DNA from 3 places in the Thermacetogenium phaeum DSM 12270 genome. Region 1 is predicted to be linked to each of the others. Evidence: riboswitches for the same ligand, from Rfam matches in the RefSeq annotation. Region 1 holds a riboswitch; each other region holds the start of a gene.
The links. A riboswitch is a leader RNA that binds a small molecule or an ion and turns the genes downstream of it on or off. The one in region 1 is predicted to bind cobalamin.
Positions count from the first base shown of each region.

Region 2: linked by a shared signal. The riboswitch ahead of cobT (nicotinate-nucleotide--dimethylbenzimidazole phosphoribosyltransferase) and the one ahead of cbiB (adenosylcobinamide-phosphate synthase CbiB) in region 1 are both predicted to bind cobalamin.
Region 3: linked by a shared signal. The riboswitch ahead of TPH_RS01725 (ATP-binding protein) and the one ahead of cbiB (adenosylcobinamide-phosphate synthase CbiB) in region 1 are both predicted to bind cobalamin.

Region 1 is NC_018870.1:530,333-537,803, reverse strand. It holds gene TPH_RS02620 (energy-coupling factor ABC transporter permease) at 1-806, opposite strand, end outside; gene TPH_RS02625 (energy-coupling factor ABC transporter substrate-binding protein) at 1-3, opposite strand, end outside; gene cobD (threonine-phosphate decarboxylase CobD) at 1,126-2,220, opposite strand; gene TPH_RS02610 (GHMP family kinase ATP-binding protein) at 2,195-3,127, opposite strand; gene cbiB (adenosylcobinamide-phosphate synthase CbiB) at 3,124-4,119, opposite strand; cobalamin riboswitch at 4,224-4,485, opposite strand; gene TPH_RS02600 (methyl-accepting chemotaxis protein) at 4,746-6,776, opposite strand; gene TPH_RS14615 (chemotaxis protein CheW) at 6,821-6,994, opposite strand.
Region 2 is NC_018870.1:1,261,975-1,269,445, forward strand. It holds gene TPH_RS06230 (HD domain-containing protein) at 1-595, shown strand, start outside; gene secD (protein translocase subunit SecD) at 620-1,924, shown strand; gene secF (protein translocase subunit SecF) at 1,942-2,799, shown strand; cobalamin riboswitch at 2,864-3,049, shown strand; gene cobT (nicotinate-nucleotide--dimethylbenzimidazole phosphoribosyltransferase) at 3,283-4,338, shown strand; gene TPH_RS06250 (cation diffusion facilitator family transporter) at 4,571-5,518, shown strand; gene TPH_RS06255 (LapA family protein) at 5,563-5,784, shown strand; gene TPH_RS06260 (RelA/SpoT family protein) at 5,849-7,471, shown strand, end outside.
Region 3 is NC_018870.1:341,743-349,213, forward strand. It holds gene TPH_RS01715 (Rpn family recombination-promoting nuclease/putative transposase) at 9-1,019, shown strand; cobalamin riboswitch at 1,686-1,876, shown strand; gene TPH_RS01725 (ATP-binding protein) at 2,205-3,245, shown strand; gene TPH_RS01730 (magnesium chelatase subunit D family protein) at 3,253-5,178, shown strand; gene TPH_RS01735 (ABC transporter substrate-binding protein) at 5,282-6,406, shown strand; gene TPH_RS01740 (FecCD family ABC transporter permease) at 6,463-7,471, shown strand, end outside.

The DNA.
Region 1 (7,471 bases):
CATCGCATTCCGGCTCCTTCCGTAAATCTGCTCTCACCGCCAAGCACCGACAGCTCCTTCAGCTCTCGCCTGTTGTACGCCGCCAGGAGGTTGAAGACGACCACCGTCAAGAGCCCCTCGCTGACAGCCAGGGGCAGCTGGGTGACGGCGAAGATCCCCATAAACTTCACCAGTGACGCCGTAAACCCGCCAACCTGGGCGGGAAAGGCCAGGGCCAGCTGCAAAGAGGTGGTGACATAGGTCAGGAGGTCACCCAGCATGGCCGCCAGGAAAACCCCGAGCCACAGCGGTGCCTTCAGCCGGCAGCAGAGCTTATAGATATAATAGGCAACGAAGGGTCCCACCACCGCCATGGAAAAGGCGTTTGCCCCAAGGGTGGTGATACCCCCGTGGGCCAGCAGCAGGGCCTGGAAAAGCAGCACTATGCACCCCAGAACGCTCATGGCCGCAGGCCCGAAGAGTATCGCCCCGAGGCCGACGCCCGTCGGGTGCGAGCAGCTGCCGGTCACCGAAGGGATCTTCAGGGCGGACAGCACAAAGGCAAAGGCCCCCGCCACCCCCAACAGCATCTTCAACTGCGGGTGCCGCTCTACCGTTTTTGAAATGGAGAACATCCCGACCAGGATAAAGGGAATCGTGAGAAGCCACCAGAAAAGGCACCACTTTGCCGGCAAAAATCCTTCCATGATGTGCATGGCATAGGCAGCAGCAGGTGCCTGCAGCAAAACCACGACCAAAAGCGCTACCAGGATCGGCTTCTTCGGCCGCCGGAATACCGCCTTTCTTAAACACCTCCGGAAAAGCACGAAGCTCACTCCCCCCTAGTTTTTTACCATCTCCAGCCCTTACAACCCGCCTCCTGTGAACAGGCCTCAAGGCCAACATCAACAACCCCTACAAAACGATGCGGCGGACAATCATAAAAACCACCTCCCTATCCCCGGCAGGCAGCAGGCCGCTGCGGAATCGTTTCCGAGTCCTCGCTTCCGGGGCTTTATCAGGCCGCCTCTTCTCGCAGCAGGTGCAACTTAGGGCATCGGCACTTACCAAAGGCAACATGGCGGCCTCATCCCAAAAAACAGGAACATCGTCCTTTTCTGGACGGTGCCGACAGGGGCACGGATCTCATGTTTTGAACACCCCCGCCAGCAGCCCTGCCAGCTCCCGAACCAGCAGTTCGTTTTCCCGGCGCCCCTTGACGGCCACCCTGATGAAGCGTTCATCCAAAAAGGCAAAGTTGCTGCAGTCCCGCACCAGGATCCCCCTTTGGGCGAGCCTTTCGGCAACAAAGGGCGCCGAAAGGGGTGAAGCCAGCTCTATCAGGAGATAGCTTGCTTCTGAGGAATAAACCCGGATCCCCGGCAGGGCCGAGAGGGCGGCCGCCAGCCGCGACCTCTCCTCTTCGACTAAGTGGCGCGATCGGAAGGCATACCCTTCATCCTGCAAAGCGGCCAGAGCCGCAGCCTGGGCAAGGCCGTTGACCTGCCAGGGGGGATGGAACCGCGCCAGAAGAGAGATGGTCTCGGGATGGGCGATGCCGCAGCCGAGGCGCAGTCCCGGTATGGCAAAGAACTTCGTCAGGGACTGCAGAACGAGAAGCCGCCTGCTGGCAGCGGCCGCCGTCCCTGCGGTCAGCTCCCGCCAGCGGGGGTGAAAAAGCAGAAACGATTCATCGACCACGGCAAAAACCCCTTCGGCCTCGCAGAATTCAAGAAAGGTCTCCAGAACCTGCGGCGGGATCAGGCTACCCGTGGGGTTGTTGGGGTTGCAGAGGAAAACCAGCTCGGCACCCCGGGCAGCCCGCATCAAGGATTGCGTACCGGGGATGAACCCCTTGACCGGCTCCAACCGGAGCATTTTCAGTCGCCCTCCCCAGGCTCTGGCCGCCAGCTCATACTCCCGAAAGGTCGGGGCAGGGATGAGCACGGTGCGCGGTCGGAGGGCGATGAAAACCAGATAGATGAGCTCCACGGCGCCGTTGGTGAAGATCAGCTGCTCCGGCCGAACCCCGAAAAAGGGGGCATACCTTTCTTTTAAAGACCGGCAACCCGGCTCCGGGTAAACGGTGGCGTACTTTAGCCCGTCCCGCAGCAGGGAGGCAACCCCCGGCGAAGGGCCTAAAGGGTTGACATTGACGCTGAAATCCAGGAAATCCTCCGGGCGCCTTCCGTACCGCCCCGCCATCAGAGTCAGGTCACCCCCGTGTTGATGCCTCTGCACGGCACCCACCTCCCCTCCGGCCGGAGATTTTCCCCGGAAAGCGCGGCCCTCCCCCTACCAGGCGTAGGGGGTAGCAGGCCTTCAACTCCGGAAAGCGTTCAAGGATCCTGCAGGTGAAACCGCAGTCCCTTTCCATCCCCGGCGCCACCAGCACCCCGGCCACGGTGCCGCTGTGGGCCACATTGACACCATAGGCGCCCAGCCTGCCGGCAAAATCGATCAGCTCTTCAAGGCGGGGCTTGGGGAGAATCCTCTGGTGTGCCAGAGTGCTCATCGTTGCCCCCTGTCCCAGAAGAACCGGGTCCCCTTGAAGCAGCCCCTGCCGGACGAGATCCAAAGCGCGCTCCACCTGGGGCTCGTTCTCCCTGTTCAAATCACGCAAGTCCGGGCGCCTGTTGAACCCCAGGGTATCCACCCGGCCACCAAAGTCGAGAACTAGGATGCCCAAGGAAAGGGGGTTTCCCAGCCCCTCACGAAGCCGCCCCCTGACGTGGTCAAAGAGAGCGATGCCGGGCAGGAACGTCCCGTCGGAGGGCTCGATGGAGAGGGCAATCCGGGCTATTAAAGCTGGATCCGGCCGGATCCCCAGGGCCGCTGCCACGGCATAACAGCCGGCAGCCAGGTCGGCGGTGCTGCTGGCCATCCCTTTGCCCACAGGGATAGTGGAGGCAACCTCAATCACCGCCCCGAAATCCTCGCAGCCACACCAGTCGAGCAGCTTCCGCACCGCCCGTGCCGTTTTCGAGCGCCCTGCCGGATAAGCATCCCTGAGCGAGGGGCCGACATGAACGGTAACCCTGCTGAACCAGTTGACCGGACAGGTCACCAGGAAATTAACCCCTTGTAGCGTACCCTGCACCAGCTCCCCGCAGGAACCCGGCATCAGGGCAGTTCCCTGCAAGATCATCGCCAACCCCCTCCGGGAAAGATGTTGCTTCCGCCGGCAAGCAGGAAGAGGGCATAATAGAGGAACAGAAACAGGAACAGCACAGCGTCGACCAGCCTTACGGCTGCAGCGATCTGAGACCTCTCCAGAGGCTGCAGGGGATCCCCCAGATGCGCTCTTAGCGAGGGGATACCCTGATAGTAATTGAGGCCTCCCAGCCGGATGCCCAGGGCGCCTGCCACCGCCGCTTCCGGATAGCCACTGTTGGGGCTTGCGTGTTTCCTCCCGTCCCTCCAGGTGACGGACAGGGCGCGGCGCCAGTCGTAACCGAGGAGAAAAGCACCGGCCACCAGAAGAAGTACGGTAAGGCGGGCGGGGAGGAAATTGGCAACATCGTCCAGCCTGGCGGCAAACCAGCCGAATTCCCGGTACCTCTCGTTTCGGTAGCCCACCATGGAATCCAGAGTATTGATCACCCGGTAGGTCAAGGCCAGGGGAACCCCACCGACGGCGAAGTAGAAGAGGGGAGCGATAACCCCGTCGGAAATGTTCTCCGCCACGGTTTCCACTGTAGCCCTGGTGATCTCCCCCTCATCCAGGTGCTCCGTATCCCTGCCCACGATCAGCCCCAGCCGCTCCCGCGCCGCTTGGAGATCGCCATCCTGAAGAAATTCCAGAACCCGGCGGGCCTCCCGCTTCAGGCTGTTCGCTCCAATGGTGCTCCAGAGGAAAAACCCTCCTGCTGCCGCCGCCAGAAGCGGGCTCTCTCTCTCCAGAAGGGCCAGCAAAAGTGAGCTGATGATGCAAACAGGCGCAGCGCTGACCAGAACGAGAACGGCACCCGCCAGGCGCCGGCTAGCGCTAGAAGCGGCATCCCTATACAGAAGACCCTCCAATCCGGCGATCGCTTTTCCCAGCAGGGCCACCGGGTGGAACCGGCTCTCCGGGTCACCGATCAAGAGATCCAGCCCAACTGCCAGCAGAAGCGTTCCTCCAGCCGTTATTCCGAACATGCCACCACAACCCCAAATTGAAAACCCCGGCCTACACAAGACCGGGGCTGCAGCCACCAAAAACGGGTGAGCAAGCGGACAACCTCCCTATCTAGCGTAGGACATCGGTGTCCCCGGTACAGGCAGGTTTCCTGGCTCGGGTGCATTCCCACCCTGCGCCTTCCCATCCAGCACCCAATATCCCCTTCTGCAGTCGGGAGCGGATGCCTTCTTGAGCCGGCTCCGGCCCTCCGCGGGATATCAAGTGTCGGACAGTGGCACCTTGCAGGGGGGCTTCCCCTCACAGTGACGCGATCGCACCGGATTCGCACCGGTTTCCCTTTTCAGCCTTTATTGCTAAAGGCCACCTGTCCGGATATGGATTTATTCCTTTTTATTTATTTATTTTGCCGTGCCCAAACAATTCTCCTGCCAGGCTAGAAAAAATTTTTTTGTAGCCGCTTCCATCCCGCTTCTCTTACCACCGCAACAACAGGATTGATAATATTATCACAGCAGTCAAAAAAGGGCAACGAGGCAAAATTCACCCTCACCAAATCCAGGAGGGAGACTGCTGACCGACCCCAGAATCATGGGCACTTCGGTGATTTAACGGCCATTCACCCGAAAAAATTGCGATTCTATTCTCATATCTTAAAGCGCTCCACCTGCTCTTCCAGGTTTTTGGCCACTTTTAATACTTCCTGGGCGTTAGCCGCTATCTCTTCGGTGGAAGCCGACAGTTCTTCAGCCGAGGCCGATATCTGCTGGGCCGAAGCCGATGTCTCCTCTGATACCGCACTGATGCTCTGAACTCGATCCAGTATCGTGTCCTTGGCCCTGAGGGTCAAGTCCATATGGCGGTAAGTTTCTTCGATCTTCGGCATTATTGCCGCAACCGAAGCCAGGATATCATCAAAGGACCTGACCGTGTTGTTCACACTCTCCAATTGCTCGACAACCTGTTTGTCGACGCTCTCCGACGTGTTCACCACTTCATTTGTCTCAGCCGCAATGGTGCCCAGCAGGCCCTTGATCTTTTCTGAAGAAGCGCGGGATTCTTCGGCCAGCTTACGGACCTCCTCCGCCACAACGGCGAAACCGCGGCCGGCTTCCCCGGCACGCGCCGCTTCAATGGCGGCGTTCAAGGCCAGGAGATTCGTCTGGTCGGCTATACTGTTGATCACTTCCAGTATTTCACCGACCTGATTGACGGAGTTGCTTAAGACGGTCAGCTTCTCGACGACACCTTTGAAGGCTTCATGCACGCCGTTGATGGAGGCGATAAGAACGTCCAACTCTTTCTTGCCCACTCCGGCCAGCCTGGAGGCCTCTTCGCTGCCGTCCTTGACGTTGCCGAGTTCGTTTTCTACGTTCTCCAGATGATGGGCTATGTTTTCTGTAAGCTTGAGGATCTCCTGCAGATGCTCCGCCTGTTCTGAGGCACCTGCAGCCACCTGCTCAATGGCTTTGGCCGCTTCACTGGAGGAGGAGGCGATCTCTTCTGAGGCAGCGCTTAGATTTTCTGAATTGCCGGACAGGATTTTGGCGCTATCTTTGAGGTCCGATAAAAGCGGCCTGATGCCGGCCTGTATCCCATCCACCGCCCGGGCCAGCTTCCCTATCTCGTCCTTCATATTGAGAAACTTCTCCGGCACAAGCTGCGTGAAGTCACCACCCGCTATGTGCCCCAGATGTTTCTCTACCACGATCAGAGGAGTGGCAATGGTTCTTGCCATTACGTAAGTCAGCAAGAGAGCAATGATTATTATTACCACAGATAAAGTCAGCAGTGAATGCTTAAGGCTGGACACTTCTTCCAGCACCTCGGCTGCAGGGGCGGTGACCGCCAGTGACCAGCCGGTACTTTTAACCGGTGCATAGGCCATGATCCTTTCCTGACCCTGGAATGTATATGTGCTGACCCCTTCCTCCCCCCTCGCCATCCTTGAGACTGCCTCTGCCAGGAGAGAATTGTCGGACCCCGCCTGCTCAATCAGGTTTTCCTGGGACAATACCCTCTCAATGTCCTTATGGGCAATGGTCTTGCCGTTGCCGTCAACAGCAAAGGCATAACCGGTACGGGCGTAAGTAACGTCGGCCACCAAGTTGCTGAACATGGTGGCGTCCACCAGACCGACCAGTACACCGGTTATCTCGTTGGTGGCATAGTGGCGTATCGGTGCTGCATAGGCGAATACTACGGAATCATCATCTCTGCTGACGATCGTGCTGGAGACGGCAGTCTCTCCACTAAGGGCAATCTTAAAGTATTCCCGATCGGCGATGTTGGCCTTGCCGCCGTCGGAAAAGAATGTGTTCCCATCCCTGTCGGCAATGCCGAACTGTTTGAAGCCGAGTTCAGCTGCAGTTTGCATTTCGCTGCGAAGGGCTGCCATTTTTTCATCCAGTTTTGCTTCGCGTTCACCCCACCTGCCGCGGATAACATCTTGGGCGGCAACGCTTTTCACCAGGCAAAGCCGCGCCTGGATCCTGCTGTCCTGGGTCTCAGCGGCCTGCTTAGCCACTTTGAGCATGGCGTCCTTAGCCTCTATTTCCAGAGCTTGCTCTGTGCGCCTCTCACTCATCAACGACAGGACAAGGCACCCGATTAGAACAACCAGCCCGAACAAAACAGTCATCCTCACTTGCAAGCTTCCCATAAGTTTTTCCTTCATACCACCGGTCGCTCCTGCTCGGCGGAGCGATTTTTCCCCCTTTCTTAGAATCTTAGAAAGCATTTTCTCGGAAGATGTCCGTTGAGGTGAGCATTACTCCTTCCCACACATGGGTTAATGTGCCCTGGTATTCTGGTAACTGGCGTATCCCCGACTATTTCCCGGACGTCGAATATGTCCACGCCGTAAAGTTCGCCCGCCAGATCGAAAACTACCAGTTTTTTACCATCGGACCATCCCTTATTTCATGCTACAGCAAGCCGCATACCCCATGTTCGCCGGAGCACGGGCCAACTGCGGCGAAAGCAGAGATAAAGCCTATCAGGCGAGGCAATGCCGTGGCTGTGAAACCCTCTGCAGGGTCACCCGCCGGCTTTCTTTTAATTTTTTAAATTCAACGGTCAAGAAATAACCTCAAATGAAAAAACCTCTTCGGTTTCCAGGGGAAATCAGGAAATTACGAGGAAGGCCTGAAACTCATGGAGGTAAAAACACACGGATGGAGATGATTATACATTTTTTCTGAAAATTGGTTTGGTTGTCAAATAATGCCCCCCCCCCCCCATGGGTTATTCTGTGATATCTGGTATTATATAGCATTATGATTACCCCCTCTAGGCTCTCGGTAATATGCATTATTTAAAATTCTCATCCTTGAGCGGACGGGCTTTCCTGGTGGAGTTTAACGCCAAATA
Region 2 (7,471 bases), 730 kb from region 1:
CAACCTCAGAGTGATGGGATTTACAGAGCACGGCTACCGTCATCTGAATCTGGTTTCCAGCATTGCTTGTAATGTGCTCAAGATGCTGGGCTATCCCAGAAGGGAGGCAGAGCTGGCTGCTATTGCCGGCTACCTCCATGACATCGGCAATGTGATTAACCGCAACGGTCATCATCTCTCAGGAGGGGTGCTTGCCTATTACATATTAGACCAGATGGGCATGTGCCCCGATGAGATTTTTACTATCGTAGCGGCTATCGGAAACCATGATGAAGCGACCGGACAACCTGTCAACAACGTGGCTGCAGCCTTGATTCTTGCCGATAAGGCGGATGTGCACCGCAGCCGGGTAAGGAATAAGGAGCAGTCGAAGTTCGATATCCACGACCGGGTTAATTATGCGGTGGAGCGTTCCTTTCTGAGGGTCGATGCCGGAAAGCGCAGCATCATCCTGGAACTGGAGATCGATCCGGCCATTAGTCCGGTGATGGATTATTTTGAAATTTTTTTGACCCGAATGCTGATGTGCAGAAGAGCAGCCGGTTTTCTGCGATGCAGCTTTGGCATGGAGATAAACGGGAATAAGCTGGTTTAAATTCCCTGGGAAGGAGTTAGATTGATGTCTAAAAAGGAAAGACAAAAGAAAAAGATCGCAGAGAAGCAGCAGGCAGTTTCCGTAACAGGAAAAAAGGAGAAGAATGCCGGAATCAACTGGGGGGTGTCAACGCTTTTTTTTCTGCTTGTAGGAGCGATTTTGTGCGTCGCTGTCTTTTCAATCAAGCCCCTTGCCGGGCAACTGCAGAAACACCTGGGGCTTGACCTGCGCGGTGGTGTGCATGTCGTTTATCAGGCAGTCCCGACCAAAGAGGCGCCGGTTACCGCTGACTCGATTGATAGGCTGATCGCCATTTTTAACAATAGGGTCAATGCTTACGGGCTGACAGAACCCCTGATCCAGAAGCAGGGCAGCGACAGGGTGATTGTCGAGTTGCCCGGCGTCAAAGATCCGGAAGAAGCTGTGGAGATGCTCGGCCGAATGGCCAAGCTGGAATTCAAGACAGAGGATGGAAAGACAGTCCTGACCGGAAGATACCTGAGCGATGCCCGTGCTCAGTTAAACCCTAATAATAACGAACCGGAAGTTGTTTTGAAATTCGATAAGGAAGGTGCCAGGATTTTTAGTGAGGTGACGACCGCCAATGTGGGCAGGAGGATTGCCATCTACCTGGATGAAAGGCTTTTGACCGCCCCGGTGGTGAGGGATCCCATTCCTGATGGTAATGCCGTCATCAGCGGCGGGTACGAGACACTGGAGGAGGCTCAGAAGGAAGCCATTTTGCTGCGCTCCGGAGCCCTTCCCGTTAATGTGAAGCTTTTGGAAAAGAGGAGCGTCGGCCCGACCCTGGGGAAGGAATCCCTGGAGCGGAGCCTGAAGGCCGGAATCATCGGCGTTGCTTTGATATTCATCTTTATGATTTTGTACTACCGCTGGCCGGGCGTAATTGCCAACCTTTCCCTGATCGTTTATGGATTGATCGTCATCTCTGTTTTTCTCCTGTTCAAAGCGACTTTAACCTTGCCGGGCATTGCCGGTTTCATTCTCTCCATCGGAATGGCGGTTGACTCCAACATTATTATTTACGAAAGGTTAAAGGAGGAGTTGCGGGCCGGAAAAACCCTGCGTTCTGCCATCGATGCGGGCTTCTATAATGCCTTCCGGGCGATTTTGGATGCCAATGTGACGACATTGATTGCTGCAGGAGTCCTTTATTACCTGGGGAGCGGTCCCATCAGAGGATTTGCGATAACTTTGAGCATCGGTATCCTGGTGAGCATGTTTACTGCGATCACCTTTACCCGATTCGTACTGCATCTGGTGGCGCGGTCGCGGTTGGTAGTTAATCCGAAGGCCTATGGGGTTTAAAGGAGGAGGGCTTTGAAGTGAATCTGATCAAGTTGAGGAAGTACTGGTATCTGATATCGCTGTTGGTTATCGTACCCGGTTTGATCTCCTTAGCCGTAAAAGGCCTCAACCTGGGGATTGATTTTCGAGGAGGCAGTTATATCGAACTCAAATTTAAAAAGGCGGTGGAGTCAGGGGATGTCCTTCCGGTTTTAGAGGACGTTGGCGTTGAGAAGGCGAATGTGCAGACTGCCGCCGGGAATATCATCATTATCCGAGCCCGGGACCTCTCTCAGAAGGAGAGCGGTTCTCTCTTGCAGGCTCTTCGAGAAAAGTTCGGCAGTTACGAGCTGCTGCGCAACGAGAATGTGGGGCCGACCATCGGAAAGGAATTGCGCAACAAAGCCCTTTTAGCTCTCGCCATAGCTTTCGCTCTGATGATCGTTTACATTACCATCCGCTTTGAGTTCCTGTCGGGGCTGGCAGCTGTTTCTGCTCTTTTTCATGATATCCTGGTGACGGTGGGATTAACAAGTATTCTGGGATTAGAGGTTGACGGGTCGTTTATCGCTGCTCTGTTGACGATTGTTGGGTATTCGATTAACGATACCATAGTCGTTTTTGACCGTATCCGCGAGAACCTGAAGAAACGCAAGAAAGGGGAGCTTCTGGATGAGATTTTTCATAAAAGCATCATTCAGACCTTGGCCCGATCGATCAACACCGTCCTGGCTGTGCTTTTCTGTCTGGTGGCTCTGATTTTCTTCGGGGGAGTGACCATCAGAACCTTTATGATTGTCCTGCTGATCGGGGTGACGGCCGGGTGTTATTCATCGATCTTTGTAGCCAGCCCGCTCTGGTATGACTACCGGCGCTTAAGGGGAGAAGGTGTTTGATTTTTTTTGTTCTTGAATTATCTGTTAAACATCGGTATAATTGACACGAACGGTGACAATTAAATCAGTTTTTACGTTGGCAGGTGCCCGTGTTACGGGAGAATAGGGAATCAGGTGTAAGTCCTGAGCGGACCCGCCACTGTAACCAGGGACAGGCCGCGGGAGGCCACTGCCACGGAACACCGGGGCGGGAAGGCGCGGTTGATGGATGACCTGGAGCCAGGAGACCTGCCTGCCGACAGGGCTCTCTGAGGGATGATGGTAAAGTCCCCAGCCATTAGTGGCTGGGGACTTTTTGGTGTGCGCCCGGCATGTTTGCCGGCCTGTGGGTTGAAATACCATGCCGACCAGCCTCTGTGAAGACAACTCGCAGGCAAGGTCGTCACCGGTAACGGAGGGGTAAGAGATACATTATCACCGGCCGCTAATCCGTGCTACCGGAAGCACGGTAATGAATATAAAAATGTAGGGGGTCTGATCGAATTGTTGTTTGAAGAAACAATTGCAAAAATTGGGGAGCTTGATAAGGAGGCTCAGGCAAGGGCGCGTCGGCGCCAGGATGCCTTGATTAAGCCTATGGGCAGCCTGGGAATGCTGGAAGATGTGGCGATTAAAATAGCCGGCATCACCGGGGAAACAATGCCCTGGTTGGAGAAAAAGGCGGTGATAACCATGGCGGGGGATCACGGGATAGCCAGAGAGGGAGTCAGCGCTGCTTCCCAGGAGGTAACACCGCAAATGGTGAGGGGCTTCCTTAACGGAGGGGCTGCCATTAATGTGTTAACAAGGCATGCCGGTGCCCGGGTGGTTTGTGTCGATATGGGAATGGCCAAAGTTGTCGACGACCCGCGCCTGGTCGTACGACGCATTGGGCCCGGTACAAATAATATCGCTGAGGGGCCTGCTATGACCAGAGAGCAGGCGCGTGCCGCTGTAGAGGCGGGGATCGAAATTGCCACAGAGGAGATCAGGGGGGGCACCCAGCTGCTGGCCACGGGGGATATGGGTATCGGCAATACGACGCCGAGCACCGCCATCCTGGCGGCATTTACAGGTTTCCCCGTGCCTCTTCTGACGGGGAAGGGAACGGGTCTGAATCCCGAAGGTGTGCAGCGCAAGGCCCAGTTGATAGAGAAGGCGCTTGCAGTGAACACTCCGGATCCCCGGGACGGCTTGGATGTGCTGGCGAAGGTGGGCGGCTTTGAGATCGGCGGCCTGGCCGGGGTGATCCTCGGGGCTGCCGCTTCCCGGGTTCCGGTCGTGATCGACGGTTTCATCTCCGGTGCTGCTGCCATGATCGCCCGTTCATTGGCGCCCCGGGCGGTGGATTATATGATCGCCTCTCACCTATCCGAGGAACCAGGGCACAGAATCATGCTTACCTGGCTTGGAGTCGAGCCCATGCTTCATATGAGAATGAGGCTCGGAGAAGGAACGGGAGCCGCCCTCGCCTTTACTATAATTGACGCCGCCTTGAAGATCGTCAGAGAAATGGCCACATTCGAAGAAGCGGGGGTTAGCGACGAGGGTTTGCATTGAGCTGGATATAGAGAGTTATCTTTGATATCAATTATCATTTAATTGCCTGCTGTTGCCCGTTATGATAATATCTTTATGACAATGTCAGGCTGGGCCGTTGCCTGTGCCGGGTCTTTACGGACAGCGGGTTCGCACAGATATCCCGTGGGACTTCATCAAGTTAAAAACCCTGGTGAAGTTCCTTTTTATTATTATATAAACGCATATATAAACGACCGGGAGGTACTGACAATTGAAAAAAGTAGAGGTAGCCAGGCTTTCGGTTCTTTCGAACACCGTCCTTGTAGTCTTCAAGTTGGCTGTAGGGGTGGCTATAAACTCTGTCAGTGTTCTTTCCGAGGCGATCCATTCCGGACTGGATTTAATAGCAGCAGTAATCGCTTTTTTCGCAGTTAGCAAAAGCAGCAAACCGCCTGATGCCGAGCACCGGTACGGACACGGGAAAATTGAGAACGTTTCCGGTGTAATTGAAGCCATTTTGATCTTTATGGCGGCTGCATGGATTATCAGGGAAGCGGTTATCAAGCTGATCACAGGGGCCAGAGTGGCAGCGCCTTTTTGGGGCCTAATTGTTATGGGTTTTTCTGCTGTTATCAATTGGGTTATATCTTCACTCCTGATGAAAACTGCTCAGGAGTCCGACTCTGTTGCTCTGGAGGCCGATGCCTGGCACTTGAGAACAGATGTTTATACGTCGGTGGGTGTGGCCGGGGGATTGCTGCTGCTATGGGTCACAGGTCTTCAACTGTTCGATCCCCTGATTGCCATTGGTGTCGGCTTGTTGATTATTAAGGCGGCTTATGATCTGACGAGAAAAGCCTTTTTACCGTTGCTGGATACCAGCCTGCCGTCGCAAGAAGAGAAAAGGATCATGGAGATAATAGCCGCTTACGGGGCAAATTTTGTCGGCTATCATGAGCTGAGAACGCGCAAGGCGGGGTCGGAGCGCTTTATTGATTTGCATTTGGTGATGCCGCAGCATTTTAATGTTTCGGAGAGTCATATGATTTGTGATGCCATTGAAGAGAAGATTCGGGAGGCTTATCCCGGCTCCCATGTGCTGATTCACGTAGAGCCCTGCCGGATCGGCTATGACTGTTCCGATTGCACACAAACAGAGTGCATGCTGTCACTGAAGGGGGAAAAAGATGGGAGGAATTCGGCTTCAGAGGGAGAATAATCTCAGATGAAGGTGAAATTATTCGGGTTTGGAGGACGGAGATCATGCCTGGCTTTTTTTTGGGTATTTTTGCCTTCGCTATTCTCATTGCGGTTTTTGCCGTGCAGAATGCGGGACCTGTGGCCATCAGATTCTTTTTTTGGACAATACCGGAAATGCCTCTGGTGTTGGTGATTTTTGGAACGGTTCTGATCGGGCTTGTGATGGGAATTTTCATCGGGTGTTACGGAAACAAGAAGAGTAGGCCCCCTTTGCGCCCCAAATAGCCGCCACTTGACTGGTTCATCTTGTCTAACATACGATATTATCTAGTAGACAGGGGGTTAACAGATGAGTTTGGCGCGCTTATTAGCTAAAATTGAACAATACTACCCGAATTTTGATAGAGAACTGGTGGAGCGCGCCTATCTCTTTGCCAAAGAAGCCCATCGAGGGCAGTTTCGCAATTCCGGCGAGGCTTTTATCGAGCATCCGTTGCAAGTTGCTTGCATTCTGGCAGATCTGCAGCTGGATATAACCTCTATTGTAGCCGGTTTGCTGCACGATGTTGTGGAGGATACCAATACATCTTTGCAGGATATTGAGACAGATTTTGGACCAGAGGTGCGCTTCCTTGTAGCCGGAGTGACCAAACTGGGAAAGATCGAATACAAGTCGAAGGAAGACCGGCATGCGGAGAATTTGCGCAAGATGTTCCTGGCAATGGCGCGTGACATCCGGGTGATACTGATAAAACTGGCTGACCGCCTGCATAATTTGCGCACCCTGGGAGCCCATGAGGTTCCCAAGCAGCGGGAAATAGCGCGGGAAACACTGGAGATCTTCGCTCCTGTTGCTCACCGCCTGGGCATTTACAAGATTAAGTGGGAGATGGAGGATCTGGCTTTTCGCTACCTGGAGCCGGATAAATACTATGAGCTGGCAGATAGGATCGCTAAAAAGCGCAAAGAGCGAGAGGATTATATCAATTTGGTGATCACAAAGCTCCGCGAAAAGCTGACGGAAGCGGGTATTAAGGCGGAAATCTCCGGCCGTCCCAAGAATTTTTACAGCATCTACAGGAAAATGGTCGATCAGGGGAAGGACCTCTCAGAGATCTACGATCTGGTGGCCGTCAGGGTGATCGTCGAGACGGTTAAGGAGTGTTACGCAACCCTGGGTATAGTGCATACCATGTGGAAGCCTATTCCGGGGCGATTTAAGGATTACATCGCCATGCCCAAGCAGAACATGTACCAGTCGCTGCATACCACTTTGGTGGGACCCCTCGGTGAGCCCTTTGAATTGCAGATCAGGACATTCGAAATGCACCGCACCGCCGAGTACGGAATCGCCGCCCATTGGCGATATAAGGAGGGGGGTCGGCTGAACGACCCCGAATTCGAAAAAAAGCTTTCCTGGCTCCGGCAGATTCTGGAATGGCAGCATGAACTAAGGGACGCCAGGGAATTTATGGAGTCCTTGAAAATTGACCTTTTTTCCGATGTCGTGTTTGTTTTTACCCCCAAAGGGGATGTTGTCGAGTTGCCGTCCGGTTCAGTTCCCATTGATTTTGCCTACCGCATCCATACGGAAGTAGGTCATCGCTGCATCGGAGCGAAGGTCAACGGCAGGATTGTACCGCTTGATTATCGGTTAAAAAATGGGGACATCGTAGAAATCCTGACGTCCAAGCAGAGCGGCGGCCCGAGTCGGGACTGGCTTTCAATCGTTAAGACGTCCCAGGCTAAGAACCGCATCAGGCAGTGGTACAAAAAGGAGAAAAAAGAGGATAACATCCTGCGGGGCAGAGAACTGCTGGAGAAGGAGCTGCGCAGACAGGGGTACGACTCGTCCAGCTTTTATAAACTGGAAGGTAAAGATGCCATCTGTCAGCGGCTTGGCTTTCAGACCGAAAACGATCTCTATGCCGGGATCGGCGATGGGACGATTTCACCATTGAGCGTAATCGCC
Region 3 (7,471 bases), 190 kb from region 1:
ACCGTCAGATGACAGAAAATCAAATTGACCATGATCGTTTGTTCAAAGAACTTTTGGAGAGCTTTTTCGCCGAGTTCATGGAGTTGTTCTTTCCGGAAGCTGCTCGTTCCATTGACCTGACCCAGATCAGATTTCTCCAGCAAGAAATCTTCACCGACGTTGCAGCCGGTGAAAGACATGAAGTGGACATTCTGGTGGAAACAAGGCTTAAGGGCCAGCCCGGTTTGATTCTGGTACACATTGAACCGCAATCGTACGTCCAAAAGAACTTTAACGAGCGGATGTTCGTTTACTTCAGCCGGTTATACGAGAAGCACCGGCGGAAGATATTGCCGGTGGCCGTATTTGGCTACGACCGGGTACGGGATGAACCGGACAGCTTCGAGATTGTCTTTCCCTTCCTGGATGTTCTAAATTTCCGGTTTTACAAGCTGGAGTTAAAGAAACTTGACTGGCGGGAGTACATTCATAGTGATAATCCGGTAGCAGCGGCGCTGTTAAGCAAAATGGGCTTCAGGCCGGGAGAAAGGGTTCGAGTAAAGCTGGAATTCCTGCGCATGCTGGCCCGGATGAAGCTGGACCCGGCGCGGATGGAGTTGCTGGCCGCCTTTTTCGAGACCTACCTGAAGCTGGACCGCGAGGAAGAAGAACAACTTTACCGGGAATTGGGTAAAATGGACAAAAAGGAGGTTGATGCCATTATGCAAATAACCACCAGCTGGCATGAAAAGGGCCGTGCGGAAGGCCTTGCGGAAGGACGTGCCGAAGGTCGTGCCGAAGGCCGTGCGGAAGGCCTTGCGGAAGGCCTTGTGGAAGGTAAAATTAAAGCCAAGCAGGAGGTCATATGCAGGTACCTGGCTTGCAGGTTTGGAGCGGATTCTGCGGCCATACAGGAAAAGGTGCCGCAACTGACCGACATGGATGCGCTGGACCGGGTGCTGGACCGGCTGTTTGTCGTCGGCTCCTTGGAAGAAGCCCGGAGCATCATCTGGGAGGAGCTGAGCAGGTTCATTCAGTAAGTGTATCTTGAAGAATTATATTCCCTAGGGCAGGCAGGTTCCCGGTCAGCGGAAATAACAGCTCTTCTTCCCCGAAGCCTACGCCTTAATCGATTTGACATCGAAGCCTGGCAGGTGAACCAACTTACAGCTCCCCGAGAAAAGAAAAGCGGCACATCGAACCCTCAACCTCGAACGCAGAACGCCGAACGTGGAACGTTTAAAAGAGGCAAGCGGGACATCCTTCATAACATAGCTGCGAGGACCGGCCAAAAGAAAGCCAAACCCTCTCTGTTTGGCAGCGTGCGGAGCGGCGACATTGCCGACGAAGAGATCCAAAAGGCAAAGACAGCGCTATTTAGAGACCTGGAGGATCTGTAGCTCGTATGGCGGAAGATATGCTGTATGTTCACACTGTGGGAGAAAGTAGTTTCGTGGTTTGGCTATAAGCTTCATCTTGTAGTTGATGCTGCCTATGAATTACCCGTAGTAACCTGTACCTCTTGATAACAAAACCGGAGATGTATATAATACAAATGATAAATAACAAATAAGTACTGCTGCAAAAAGTCCATTTGAGTTCATGGAAAGCCGATATTTAGTGTTCTTTTTGGCTGTCAGCCTATTAGAGGTGCACTTGCCTGGACGACTAAATCGCTATTTCTGAAGTGGTATCACACAATTAAATAATTAAATAAGGCTCCAGGTGCCCCGGTGTGAGCAGCCGGGGAGAATAGGGAATCAGGTGAAAGTCCTGAGCGGTGGGGCCACTGTGAATAGCGAGCTGCTCCAAAAAACCACTGGATAGTGATATCTGGGAAGGTGGAAGCCAGCGATGAGCTATGAGCCAGTAGACCTGCCTGGAGTTTCGACTTGAGCGCCTCCCATCCAGAGGTCCAAGCTGGCTGTTTAATTATGGTTGAATTGCGATCCCGGCCCATGGAGGCCGGGATTTATTTATGTGCGCCCGGCATGGGCGGAGGCTTATGGGTGACAGTCTATGCGGCGGGTAGATGGAGGAAAAGTCAACGCTCTTACCCGGGGAGGCCTGCCAGGCACGCTGGGTAATCTGGCAACCCGCACTGGAAGGTGCGGCTGAACTGGCAGGAGTCGGCAAAGAGGCCTTGTCTGAACCGAAAGAGCGAGAGCGGCTGGCAGAAAGATGCCCGATTATAAATTGGGAGCAGCATTGGAGGAGATGTAACCATGGACGGCACAAAAAGGTGTTTTCCATTTACCGCCATTGTTGGCCAGGAGCGGATGAAGGAAGCCCTTATTCTAAATGTGATCAATCCTCTGCTGGGCGGTGTATTGATCAGGGGTGAAAAGGGGACGGCCAAATCCACAGCAGTGCGCGCTCTGGCCGAGTTGCTGCCGGAAAGGAAGCAGGTGGCGGATTGTATGTTTGGGTGTGATCCCGATGACGAAAGCGCCATGTGTGATACCTGCCGGGAGAGGAAGCGCAAGGAAGGAAGACTGGCAGTAAGGAAATCGAAGATGAGGGTTGTGGAGCTGCCGATCAGCGCCACCGAGGATAGGGTAGTCGGCACGCTGGACATCGAACATGCCATCAAAACAGGAGAGAAGAGGTTTGAACCGGGGATCCTGGCCCAGGCCAATCGCAATATCCTCTATGTCGATGAAGTGAACTTGCTGGAGGATCATGTTGTGGATCTTCTGCTTGACGCTGCCGCCATGGGGGTCAATGCCATCGAGAGGGAGGGGATCTCCTACAGCCACCCCTCAAGATTTGTTCTGGTGGGGACGATGAATCCCGAGGAGGGTGATTTGCGGCCACAGCTTTTGGACAGATTCGGTCTGGTGGTGGATGTGACCGGGGAGAAGGATCCGGTTACCCGGGCCGAGGTGATCAAAAGGAGACTCCAGTACGAACAGGATCCGGAGTCTTTCGCTACAGCGTACCAAGAGGCGCAGCAGGAGCTCAGCCACCGGATTGAAGCGGCAAAATTGCGCCTGCCGGAGGTGTCGTGCAGCGATGAGATGCTGGAAATAGCTGCCAAGATATCGATTGCCATGGATGTTGACGGCCACAGAGCCGATATCTACATGATCAAGGCGGCAATCACTATTGCGGCATTCAATAATCGGGAGAGTGTTACCTTTGAGGATATGCTCAAAGCCGCCTCACTGGTATTGCCGCACAGGATGAGGAGGAAACCCTTTGAGGAGGGTATCATCGACTTCTCCAAGGTCGAGGAAATGATTTACAGTAGCGCGAGAGGGTGAATCTCAGGTGGGACACAACTTGGTCTTTCCGTTCGCTGCTGTGGAAGGGCAGGATGCTGTCAAAAAGGCTCTGATCTGGAATGCAGTCAACCCGTCGATCGGTGGGGTGCTGATCTCCGGAGAGAAGGGAACCGCCAAGTCCACCCTTGTCCGGGGGCTGGCAGCTTTGTTGCCCGGGATAAAAGTGGTGGAACTCCCGCTCAATGTGACCGAAGACTGCTTGGTGGGGACCCTGGATCTGGAGAGAGCGGTCAAGGAAGGGAAGAAGGCCTTCGAACCGGGGATCTTCCAGAAAGCCGACGGGAACATCCTTTATGTCGATGAAGTTAACCTGTTGCCCGAGAATATAGTCAATTGCATCCTGGAAGTGTCTGCTTCAGGGGTCAATCGGGTTGAGCGGGAGGGGATATCTTACAGCCATCCGTCAAGATTTGTGTTGGTGGGAACCATGAACCCCGAGGAGGGGATGCTGCGGCCGCAGTTACTCGACAGGTTTGGGCTTTATGTCGAAGTCAAGGGACTGGAGGATCTGGCCTTAAGGAAGGATGTCATCAAAAGGAGGCTTGAGTATGAAAGGGACCCGGCGGGCTATGTGAAAAAGTGGCAGAAGGAAAGCGAAGAGATCAGGGCAAGCATCGCTCAGGCGCGTGAGAGGCTGGAAAGGGTGCAGGTCACCGAGCATGCTATGAGTCTGGCTGGCGAGATGGCGGAGAAAGGGAATTGTGCCGGTCACCGGGCGGAAATTGCCATTGTGGAAACCGCAAAGTCCATTGCAGCCATCTGCGGCAGGAACCGCATTATCATCGAGGATATTAAAGAGGCTGCGCGATATGCGCTGCCCCACAGGGTTAGAGAAAGAAACCAGACCTGCATCTGTCTGCAGGAACAGGAGCCTCCGATTGATGAAACCGATGAGCGGAAGAGGGGTGCCGATCTCCCGGAAGGAGATCGGAGCAGGGATGAGAGCGTCACACAGGAATACCAGAATCTCAATCAGGAACCGGAGAACGGCGGAGATTCTCCGGCAGGTAGTGGTGAAATGGATGGAGGTAAAAACGGCAGTCAGCAGGCAGGAGCATTCGGAAGCGAGGAAAATGTCGAAGAGCCGGGCGAGATCTTTGCCGTTGTCCCGTGGGAGATCAGGCCGCAAGACAGGCTGCAGCGCAGAGGAAGTGGAAAGAGAAGCCTGTCCGCGACTAAGGGTAGGGAGGGGAGGTATGTAAAATATTGTTTCCCCAGGGGAAAGCCGCGGGATATTGCCTTTGACGCCACCATCCGGGCGGCGGCACCGTTCCAGAGGCAAAGGGAAAAGGACGGCGTGGCGCTGGCAATTTGTAATTCCGATTTTCGAGAAAAGATCAGGGAACGCCGAACCGGCAGCACCATCCTCTTTGTGGTCGATGCCAGCGGATCAATGGGGGCCAACCGGAGGATGAGGGCCGTGAAGGGTGCGGTCTTGTCGCTGCTAACCGATGCCTATCAAAAGCGGGATAGGGTTGGGATGATCTCTTTTAGAAAGAACGATGCGGAACTCCTCCTCGGAGTGACCAGAAGCGTTGACCTGGCACAGAAAAAACTGAGAGACCTGCCCACAGGAGGGAGGACACCGCTTGCGGCCGGACTGTACAGGGGATACGAGGTGCTCAAGGTGGCAATGCTCAGAGATCCCCAGACGATACCCTTTATTATCCTCGTGACTGATGGAAGGGCCAATGTAGCGCTGAATGGAGGCGATCCTGTCGATGACGCCCTGCGTATGGCCCGGAAAATTGCCGCAGAGGGGATAAAAAGCCTGGTCATCGACACGGAAAAGGGTTATCCCAGGATGGGACTGGCGCGCAAAATTGCCGAAGCCATGAAGGCCGGATATCTGGAGTTGGATGAGCTTGAATCTGCCCAGATCGTCTGGTCGGTGAAGAATTTCGTCAGATGAACAGGATAGCTACGACCCCTAGGGAAGGGCCGGTTATCCTTTAGGTTTATTTGAACGGCAGATCCTTACTATGTCATAACCACAAATGAGGAGGTTTGATTTTATGTCGAGGTCGTTGCAAAAGCTCTTGGTTGTCATAAGCGTGCTTTTATCTCTGTTTTTACTGGCAGGCTGCAGCAAGGCAGACAAGGCGTCAGTAGCTGGTGCTGTCACCTTGAAATATGCCAGGGGTTTTAAGATTGAGAACCTTGCTGACGGCTGTAAAAAGGTCACCGACGGCAATAAGCGAGTCATGCTCCTGGTTCCCAGGGGCCAAAAAGTACCGTCCGAATATAAAAACCTGCCTGTGGTTTATACTCCGGTGAAAAGGGTTGTGATAACTTCTACAACCCAGGCTTCCCTGATGAGGCCTTTGGGCGTGTTGGGCAGCATCGTCGGAGTGACCACTGAAAAGGATCAGTGGTATATCGATCAGGTCAAGGCGGGGATGGAGAGCGGCAGCATTCAGCTGGTTGGAGGCGGGATGGGGCCTTTGGATTACGACAAGATCGTGGCCTTGAAACCGGATCTCGTTTTCATGTCCACAGGAGGGCCTAATGATGCCCGGGCGCTGCAGAAATTGGAGGAGCTAAACATTCCGGTAGCTGTAGACAATGAATGGCTGGAAAATGATCCCTTGGGAAGGCTCGAGTGGATCAAGTTTATCGCCGCTTTCTATGACAAGGAGCAGCAGGCATCTGATTTCTTTGATGGTGCCGAGAAAAGGATCGCAGAAATCACGGCGAAGGTGGCCAAGGTCAAAGACAAACCGAAGGTTATATGGGGGTTGATTTACCAGGGTAAGGCTTATGTTCCTGCCGCAGATTCCTATGTGGCCAGGATGATCGCCATGGCCGGAGGTGATTACCTTTTTAAAGGCAATAAAGGAACAGGCAGCAGGGCGATTACCTTTGAGGAGTATTATGCCCTGGGCAAAGAGGCGGATATCTATATCGATGATACCATGATGAACCTTGGCCGCAATACGATTGCCCACATCACCGACCAGTCGAGACTTATGGCGGATTTGCCGGTGCTCAAGAAAGGCAACGTATGGGGTTACCAGCCCTGGTACTGGCAGTCTTTGGATAAAACCGATGAGGTGATCGAGGACCTGGCGGCTATTTTCCACCCGGCTCTTTTCCCGGGTTATCAATTAAAACACTTCTTGAAGCTACCGCCGGCTTAAGGTCAAACAACAGGTTATACTCTAGGGACATGATTTTAATGGGGTCCTCGGAGGAGGTGTTGTTGATCGCATTCCGTCTTGACAAGAGGAACAAGATGCCGTTGCTTTTTGTTCTGTTTGTGGCGATGCTGATCCTGTTTGCGGTTTTAAACATTGTGCTGGGGTCGGTTCGGATCTCCTTGCACGATCTGGTGCGGGTTCTGCTCCGCCAGGGAGAGAACGCTGTCTACGATAAGGTGGTATGGGATATCCGCTTGCCCCGTACCCTGGCTGCCATCCTCGGGGGAGCGGCGCTCTCTGTCAGCGGCCTGCTGCTGCAGATCTTCTTTCGCAATCCGATTGTCGATCCCTATGTGCTGGGAGTCTCTTCCGGCGCCACCCTGATAGTGGCCATCCTGATGCTGACAGGGGTCGTCCTGGAGATGGGAACGATACCGCCGTATCTGCTGAGCCTGGGGGCCTTCGCCGGCGCCCTGGCGGTGGTCATCCTGATCGTGGCTGTATCGGGGAGGGTCAAGCAGGTGGTCACTTTGCTGGTCGTCGGTTTGATGATCGGCTACGTGTGCGGGGCGGGAACCACCATCCTGGAGGCTCTTGCGGAGAAGGAGAACCTTCACAACTTTGTTCTCTGGACTATGGGGAGTTTTTCAGGCTTCGGGTGGGAACAGGTGAGTGTTTTGGCGGTGGCGGGCGGAGCGCTGCTGGCTGTCTCCTATCTTCTCTGCAAGCCGCTGAATGCCCTGTTGCTGGGGGAGGACTATGCCAGGAGTATGGGAGTGAACATCAAGTCGCTGAGGGTCGTTCTTGTGTTGATCGCCAGCACCCTCACAGCTCTGGTGACGGCCTTCGCCGGGCCGGTGGCCTTCATCGGACTGGCCGCCCCCCACATCGCCCGGCTGACCCTCGGAACATCGGACAACAGGGCTCTGATCCCGGCAACGATTTTGCTGGGAGCGGTGATCACCAACTTGTGCGATCTATTGGCGAGGATTCTCTTTGCTCCTGTGGAGCTACCGATCAGTGCCATCTCCTCTTTGATCGGCGCCCCGATCGTCATCGTTTTGC